Regions from separate parts of the Rhizobium sp. AN73 genome, predicted to be linked through region 2. Evidence: predicted binding sites of a transcription regulator. Region 2 holds the regulator's gene; each other region holds the start of a gene.
What was found. Region 2 encodes LexA, which represses DNA repair genes until DNA is damaged. Its sites were predicted from a motif close to TGTTCNNNNTGTGTTCNG; they were not measured.
Positions count from the first base shown of each region.

Region 1 (2,204 bases), 1.1 Mb from region 2:
GGTGACCCGGTGATTGGCACGGGCGATGATACATTCGCCCGTTTCCAGCGGCTGGCGCAGCGCATCCAGCACCTGCGGTGCAAATTCCGGGAACTCATCCAGAAAAAGAACGCCATGATGGGCAAGCGAGGCCTCGCCCGGCTTGGCGCGCAATCCTCCGCCGATCAATGCGGCCATGGTGGCGGAATGGTGCGGCGTGCGGAACGGTCTGCGGTCCGACAGTTTGCCACCGGACAATTGACCGGCGATGGAATGGACCATGGAGACTTCCAGCAATTCCGCCGCCTCGAGCGGTGGCAGGATTGACGGCAGGCGTGCCGCAAGCATGGATTTGCCCGAGCCGGGTGGACCCACCATCAGCAGATTATGGCCGCCGGCCGCTGCCACTTCCAGCGCGCGCCGGGCCGTCTCTTGCCCCTTGATATCGGCCAGATCCGGTAAATTCACCGGATTGGCCCGGATGGCAGGCGTGGGGCGGGAGAGAAGCTGGGTGCCGCGGAAATGATTGGCGAGCGCAATGAGGCTGCGCGGGGCGAGAATATCGATGCCGGCGCCTGCCCACGCCGCCTCCGGCCCGCTATCGGCCGGGCAGATCAAACCCTTGCCGAGCGCATTGGCGCCGATGGCTGCAGGCAAGGCGCCCGAAACCGTACCGATGGTACCATCGAGATTGAGTTCGCCGAGAACCACATATTGCCCCAGCGCCTCCGCCGGTATGGCTCCCAAGGCAGCCATGAGGCCAAGGGCAATCGGAAGATCGAAATGCGATCCTTCCTTCGGCAAATCGGCGGGCGCCAGATTGACGGTGACTTTTTTTGGTGGCAACGCCAGACCCGAGGCGTGCAGGGCGGCCTGCACCCGCTCCCGGCTTTCGGCCACAGCCTTGTCCGGTAGGCCGACGATCTGGATGCCGATCTTTCCGGGCGCGACCATGACCTGTACCTCGACCGGCACACCCTCTATTCCCTGAAATGCAACCGTATTGACCCGTGCCACCATGGCCTGCCCCCGCAAACCGGCCTTACGATCAAAGCATCACGCTCTAATAGCGGCCACCCGCAAGTAACCTGCCACAGTACAAAGAATAAAACAAGAACATTTGGCGAACAATTTCGCGCACATGGTGTATTTTAGTTGTATAGAGTTGTGCACGCGGAACAAACGGAGACAGCGAGGAAATTGCCTCAGAAATCCTGTGCTTCGCGTTTTTTCTCGATCGCGTCCCACAACAGGCTAGCGACATCGGCACCACCGAACTTCTGCACTTCGCGAATGCCGGTCGGCGAGGTGACGTTGATTTCCGTAAGGTAATCGCCGATCACATCGATACCGACGAACAGGAAACCGCGCTCGCGCAGGGCGGGACCGATGCGGCGGCAGATTTCCTTCTCGCGCGCCGTCAGTTCCGTCGGTTCCGGCCGGCCGCCGGCATGCATGTTGGAGCGGGCATCGTTTTCCGCTGGCACGCGGTTGATCGCGCCCACGGGCTCGCCATCCACCAGCAGGATACGTTTGTCGCCCTTGCGGACATCCGGCAGATATTCCTGGGCGATGTAAGGCTCGCGGAACATCTGGCCGAACATTTCCAGCAGCGAGGAGAAATTGCGGTCGTCACGCGTCGAATGGAAAACGCCAGCACCGCCATTGCCATAAAGCGGCTTGAGGATGATATCGCCCATTTCATTGCGGAACCGAGTGATCTCAGCCACGTCCTTGGTGATCAGCGTCTTCGGCATCAGATCGGCGAATTCGGTGACGAAAATCTTTTCCGGCGAGTTGCGAACCCAGGCGGGATCGTTGACCACCAGCGTCTTGGGATGAATGCGCTCCAGCAGGTGGGTCGAGGTGATGTAGGCCATGTCGAACGGCGGGTCCTGACGCAGATGGATGACATCCATGGTCGAAAGATCAACACGCTCCGGTTCCGACAGCGAGAAATGGTCGCCCTTGATGTCGCGCAGTTCCATCTGTTCGACGGTGGCGTAGATCTTGCCATCGCGCATGGAGAGGCGTTCGGGCGTATAATGGAACAGCCGGTATCCGCGCGCCTGCGCCTCAAGGCTCATGGCGAAAGTGGAGTCACCGGCGATGTTGATGCCGGAGACATGATCCATCTGGATCGCGACGTTCTTGATCTTCGCCATGCGCATGTTCCTCTTGCAGCATGTGGACGCTTCGCTGGTCCGCCATGCCCATTGCCTCGT
Region 1 covers NZ_JARWME010000002.1:2,280,280-2,282,483, forward strand. Annotated here, with positions in the region: gene RBH10_RS21140 (YifB family Mg chelatase-like AAA ATPase) at 1-999, opposite strand, end outside; gene gshB (glutathione synthase) at 1,185-2,144, opposite strand.
Region 1: RBH10_RS21140 (YifB family Mg chelatase-like AAA ATPase) is a predicted target of LexA. The motif match lies at 1,081-1,098, and genes of this name have one in related genera.

Region 2 (2,204 bases):
GGCAGTATACTTAGCCGGATCAGCAACTGAGAGCGGCTCCAGATAGGTGCCGTCGGTGAAAAAAACGCAGGCATTTTGCGTGCCGAAGGGATGAAGAGCCTCCGGTGCGACCGTAAATCCAAGGCTGGCAAGACGTTTCACGGCAACGCCGATATCCTGTACCGGCAGAACGAGATGATCGACGTTATGGGATTTCATCATGACCTGCTTCCTGCGCTGGCGCTCCGTCCGGGCATGCCTGAACGATTTGGACCGCAGAAAAGCACAATCAGGCGCAAAGAAGCAAATCATCAAAACAACAGATAGCAGCTTCACGAAATTTTAGGGGATTGCGGAACACATATGGAACATATAGTGTCCGTTCTGTATTTGTTTCGCGACTTCCACGACGATTCTAAAGGGTGTTTTCCTCATGCTCACGCGCAAACAGCAGGAATTGCTTCTCTTCATTCATGAACGAATGAAAGAGTCCGGCGTGCCGCCCTCCTTCGATGAAATGAAGGACGCACTCGATCTTGCCTCCAAATCCGGCATCCACCGGCTGATTACTGCGCTCGAAGAGCGTGGATTCATTCGCCGGCTACCTAACAGAGCGCGAGCGCTGGAAGTCATCAAGCTGCCTGAGGCCTATACGCCGGGCGCAAGGCCGCAGCGCGGCTTTTCGCCGAGCGTCATCGAAGGCAGCCTTGGCAAGCCCAAGGCGCCGGAAGCGGCCCCTGCCCCCAAGACGCCGGCCAACGATCTCGTCGGGGCCGTCACCGTGCCTGTCATGGGCCGCATTGCCGCCGGTGTGCCGATTTCCGCCATCCAGAACAACACCCATGATGTGGCCGTTCCGGTGGACATGCTCGGCACGGGTGAACATTACGCTCTTGAGGTCAAGGGCGATTCGATGATCGAGGCCGGCATTTTCGACGGCGACACCGTCATCATCCGCAATGGCAGCACCGCCAATCCCGGCGATATCGTCGTGGCGTTGGTGGATGACGAGGAAGCGACGCTGAAGCGTTTCCGCCGCAAGGGCGCGTCCATTGCACTCGAGGCAGCAAACCCCGCCTATGAGACCCGCATCTTCGGACCGGACCGGGTGAAAATCCAGGGTAAACTGGTGGGGCTGATCCGCCGTTACCATTGATCCAATGGAACCGGCCGTCACCCCTTTTTGTAACGGGTGTCATTGTGAAGATGACACTCGTGCAAGTGGGTGTGGCTGGTGCCGAATGAGGCACGGTCTGCTGGTATACGGAAGATGTGTGTCACCCGGCGGATCGGCTTACCGTGCCCCGTAAAATTCAGATGCGGCTTTCGCCTCAATGTTTCTGTTTCGCGGTAAGCGCAACGGCAAACATGCTTCTGGTGCCATCGGCGCGGGAACGATCGAGGGGCTTTGGGCAAGGCTGCGCGAATCTGTTCAATCTCGTCGTGCGCTGAGTTCTTCATTGCCACCCGCTGGTGACATATCGCAGGATGCAGCTCTCCGTACTCCGTTTTACCACTCATCAACAGCGCTTATGGGTGCCATGGAATATTTTCGATATTCCGTGAACGCTTGGCAGGTGTAGAAATGCGCGTCATATCCGGGAGATACGCCATGTACGATCTTTATATCGCCAACAAGAACTATTCTTCATGGTCGCTGCGGCCGTGGGTGTTGATGCGCACACTCGGTATCGCCTTCGATGAAAAGCTCGTTCCATTCGGCGAAGGCGTCGCCTTCACCACATTTTCGCCAACCGGCAAGGTGCCCTGCCTTGTCGACGATGGTGTAACGGTGTGGGAAACGCTTTCGATCGCCGAGTACCTTGCCGAAAGACACCAGGGCATCTGGGCAAGCGACACGAAGGCAAGGGCCTGGTCACGGTCGGCCGCAAGCGAGATGCATGCCGGCTTTTCCTCGCTGCGCAATCTCTATCCCATGTCGGTCGGCGTCAGGATAAAGCCGAAGGTTGGCGATGCCGGGCTGGCGGCCGACATAAAGCGCATCGATGCGCTATGGAGCGAAGGCCTTGCGAAATTTGGCGGGCCCTATCTTGCCGGTCAAAAATTCACGGCGGTCGATGCCTTTTTCTGCCCGGTCGCATTCCGTTTCCAGACCTATGGCGCGGATCTTTCGCCTGCGGCGAAAGCCTATTGCGATAGGTTGCTCGCCCTGCCCGCCATGCAGGAGTGGTACGAGGCCGGCTTGAAGGAGCGCTGGCGCGACG
Region 2 covers NZ_JARWME010000002.1:1,220,945-1,223,148, forward strand. Annotated here, with positions in the region: gene RBH10_RS15995 (VOC family protein) at 1-201, opposite strand, end outside; gene lexA (transcriptional repressor LexA) at 413-1,135, shown strand; gene RBH10_RS16005 (glutathione S-transferase family protein) at 1,592-2,204, shown strand, end outside.

Region 3 (2,204 bases), 1.5 Mb from region 2:
CGCATGAAGGCTGCGCGGAGGAACATTTCCTGCCGTCGGGGCCTTTTGCCGTCCTGCCTCTCAAGGGAAACCGGTCGTCGCTTGTCTGGACCGAGCGCACGGCCGATGCCGACCGGCTGGTGGCTGCCGATGATCTGGTGTTTGAGGAAGAACTTGAGCGCCGGTTCGGCCACAAGCTCGGCCCTGTCCGTCCCGTCGGTCCCCGCCGCGCCTTTCCGCTGGGCTTGACACTGGCGCGCTCCTTCGTCGCGCCGCGTTTCGCGCTGGCCGGCGATGCCGCGCATGGAATTCACCCGATCTCGGGCCAAGGCCTCAATCTCGGCTTCAAGGACGTTGCGGCGCTGGCCGAAACCGTGGTCGAGGCAGACCGGCTCGGTCTCGATATCGGCTCTCTCAATGTTCTCGAGCGTTACCAGTCCTGGCGGCGTTTCGACACGTTGCGGATGGGCGTGACGACCGATGTGCTGAACCGGCTTTTCTCCAACGATGTCGGTCCCATTCGCATCATGCGCGATCTCGGCCTGGGTGTGGTCGATCGTTTGCCGGGTCTGAAATCCTATTTCATCGGTCAGGCCGCCGGCACGACGGATGCGGGCGCGCCGCGCCTGCTTGCCGGCGAGGCGCTCTAACTCCTGTGATTGCCGCTTGACAGCCGATTCCGGCATTTTCCGCCGGAAGACGGTGCCGCAAAGCTGAATCCGGCCAAGGACTTATCCGGATTCACAATCTGGTATGGCGCGTGCATTTGCCAACCAGATGTTGCGGAGAACAAAAGCTGAATCCCGTCGAGTCAGCGATTCGTATTCGATTCGTTCGCAGACTGTTCCGTATCCGAATCGATCTCGGTTTCGCCGGATTCTTTTTATTTACTCAACCATTTGAATCTTTAGGGAAAATTCGGCTAAGCAAATACCTCATGTCAGTTTGCGGGCGAGGCCTATTGCCTTTGTCGGCGGGCATTGCCATGTGTGTGATGCGTGCGGCCCGCATTCAGCGATTGTGGGCGGCACGGCAAGCAGATGAAGTCGATTCGCGGATAGTACGTTGAATTTTCGCCCCATGATCCTGAGCGGCCGCGGTGTCACGGCCGTTCTCGGCCCCACCAATACCGGCAAGACCCATTACGCAATCGAGCGGATGGTGGCGCATGGCAACGGTGTCATCGGCCTACCGTTGCGTCTTCTGGCGCGCGAGGTCTATACCCGTCTTGTCGAAAAGGTGGGCGCGCCGAATGTGGCGCTGATTACCGGCGAAGAGAAAATCTCACCCCCAAAAGCCAAATATTCCGTCTGCACGGTGGAAGCCATGCCGCGCGAGACGACGGCCGCTTTCGTCGCAATCGACGAAGTGCAACTGGCCGGCGATCTGGAGCGCGGGCATATTTTCACCGACCGCGTGCTGCACTTGCGCGGGCGAGAAGAAACGCTGCTTCTCGGCGCCGGTACGATGCGCCCGATCCTCGAAAAGCTGCTGCCGGGAATTACCGTGGTCGAGCGGCCGCGCCTGTCTCAGCTTTTTTATGCGGGCCAGAAGAAGATAACCCGCCTGCCGCAACGCACGGCAATCGTCGCCTTTTCGGCGGAAGAGGTCTATGCCATTGCCGAATTGGTGCGCCGCCAGCGCGGTGGTGCCGCCGTGGTGATGGGCGCGCTTTCGCCGCGCACGCGCAATGCCCAGGTGGGGCTCTACCAATCGGGCGACGTTGAATATCTCGTGGCGACGGATGCCATCGGCATGGGCCTCAACCTCGATGTCGATCATGTTGCCTTCGCGCAGGACCGCAAATTCGACGGTTACCAGTTCCGTAATCTCAATCCGGGCGAGATCGGCCAGATTGCCGGTCGCGCCGGTCGCCATCTTCGCGATGGCACTTTTGGTGTGACGGGGCGCGTCGATCCATTTGACGACGAGCTGGTGGAGCGCATCGAGACCCATCAGTTCGATTCGGTAAAGGTGCTGCAATGGCGGACGAAAAATTTCGATTTTTCCTCCATCGCCAATCTGCGCCTGAGCCTTGATGCTGCTCCGGCGATCCAGGGGCTTTCACGGGCCTTGCCGGCGATCGACCAGCAGGCGCTCGAATATTTGTCGCGTTACCCTGAGATCATCGACGTGACGACGACGGATGCACGGGTTGAAAAACTCTGGGAGGCGTGTGCGCTTCCCGATTATCGCCGCATTGCGCCCGCTCAACATGCGGATCT
Region 3 covers NZ_JARWME010000002.1:2,673,785-2,675,988, forward strand. Annotated here, with positions in the region: gene RBH10_RS23055 (ubiquinone biosynthesis hydroxylase) at 1-629, shown strand, start outside; gene RBH10_RS23060 (helicase-related protein) at 1,060-2,204, shown strand, end outside.
Region 3: RBH10_RS23060 (helicase-related protein) is a predicted target of LexA. The motif match lies at 811-828, and genes of this name have one in related genera.

Region 4 (2,204 bases), 660 kb from region 2:
GCACGGCATCGTGCTGTCGCTCGGCGGCTCTATTTCCGCCGAACACGGCATTGGCCAGTTGAAGCGCGACGAATTGGCCGCCATCCGGCCCGGCATCGAAATGGAACTGATGCGGCGCATCAAACACGCCTTCGACCCCGCAGGCATCATGAACCCCGGCAAGGTGCTCGCCGCCGGCTAGGCACGGCGGCATCGTCTTTATGGCAGGTCAGTTCGAGGGGCGGGCCGTCCAGGCCGGAACCAGTTCCGCATTCAGGCGGCGCGGCTTTTGCGCATGGACGAGCTGCGTCAGGCCCATGCCGGATTTCGCAATCGCCACAGCATGTTTCTTCGGCATCAGATAACCGCATTCCAGCGGCGGCTGACGACGCACTATCCGGCTGAAAAACGGCCGTTTGTGGTAACGGGACGGCGAGAAACGCGCAGGCTCCGCACACACCGTCACATATTCGAGAATCTCCTCGATCCAACCGCTCTGCGGACGAGCGCCCGGCTCGACCAGCAGTATCCAATGCCCGCGCACTGAACGCATGACATCTTCAATATCCCATTGCTCATAAAAACGGCAACCGGCAGCATCGGCGACGCGCGACGATCCATCGCGCGAACCGTGATCGAGGATCACCACATCGCTTACCAGCCCTTCCACGGCCCCGGTTACAAGCGCAGACAGCGTATGCGCCAGTTCCGGTTCCTGATCCCGGCATTCCATTATGACTGTCAACATATGCATAGCTCTAACGCATCGCACAATAAATTGCCACTCCGCTCATCGTGAGAAAATCCGCGATAATCAGTACCCGACGACGCCTGGCTTTCAGGCTGGATTGAGAAAACCACACATCAGTCGCTGATGGGACAAATATCGATTTGCTATTTTTGTTCTTGTATTGTTCTCATTTGTGCAGTAGGAATTTAATCATTCGAGAGGGCGATGAAACGCCGGTTCGAGCGGAAACGGTTTAGGGCGTTGGACGTGCCTTGAGAGGCGCGCGGCACCCTGGGAGCATCCAGATGAGAGACCATACGCTTTCGGGGCAGGCTGCCTTCCAGCCGAGCCATACGCCGGATATTGCCAATGCGCTGGCCGATGCATCGGGCCTGCGTATCGAGATCGACCGTCGCCGCGGACGTGGTGCCGGGATTAATCCGGGCGGCCGCTTCGAGGCGCTGCAGCGGGAGGTGTTCGATGATGGCTGGCAGACTCTCGAGGAGCTGCCGGAATTCCGCACCGAAGTGCAGGTGGAAAAGCCGCGCAGCATCATCACCCGCAACGAATCGCCCGACATTCCCTTCGACCGTTCCATCAATCCCTATCGCGGCTGCGAGCATGGCTGCATCTACTGCTTCGCCCGCCCCACGCACAGCTATATGGGGCTCTCGGCGGGGCTGGATTTCGAGGCCAAACTGTTTGCCAAGCCGGATGCGGCCAAGCTGCTGGAAAGGGAGCTGGCGAAACCCGGCTACAAGCCGCGTGTGATCGCCATCGGCACCAATACCGATCCCTATCAGCCAATAGAGCGTGAATGGCGCATCATGCGGCAGATACTGGAAGTGCTGGCGAAGGCCGACCACCCCGTCGCCATCGTCACCAAATCGGCCCTGATCAGACGCGATATCGACATTCTGGCACCGATGGCCAGGAAGGGGCTCGCCAAGGTGGGTATTTCCGTGACGACGCTGGATCGCAAGCTGGCACGCAGCATGGAACCGCGCGCCGCCACCCCCGACAAACGGCTGGAAGCCATCAAGACCCTGACGGATGCCGGTATTCCCGTGGCAGTGATGATGGCGCCCGTCATTCCGGCACTCAACGATCATGAGATCGAACGCGTTCTGGAAGCCGGCAAGGCCGCTGGCGCCAGCGAAGCCTCCTATGTGCTGTTGCGCCTGCCGCTGGAGGTCAGTCCCCTCTTCCGCGACTGGCTGCTGCGCAATTACCCGGATCGCTACCGGCATGTCATGTCGCTGGTGCGCTCCATGCGCGACGGCAAGGATTACGATGCGGAATTCGGAAAACGCATGAAGGGCGCCGGTCCCTATGCCTGGCAGATCGGCCGGCGTTTCGAGATGGCGACGAAACGGCTTGGCCTCATCCGCCGCGGCATTCATCTGCGCGACGATCTCTTCGTGCCGCCGGGTGGTACAGGCGTGCAATTGTCGCTGCTTTGAAAATTACCCCGCTTGCTGGATCGAAGGCGCAG
Region 4 covers NZ_JARWME010000002.1:1,884,040-1,886,243, forward strand. Annotated here, with positions in the region: gene RBH10_RS19275 (FAD-binding oxidoreductase) at 1-181, shown strand, start outside; gene RBH10_RS19280 (glycosyl transferase) at 209-727, opposite strand; gene RBH10_RS19285 (PA0069 family radical SAM protein) at 1,015-2,172, shown strand.
Region 4: RBH10_RS19285 (PA0069 family radical SAM protein) is a predicted target of LexA. The motif match lies at 881-898, and genes of this name have one in related genera.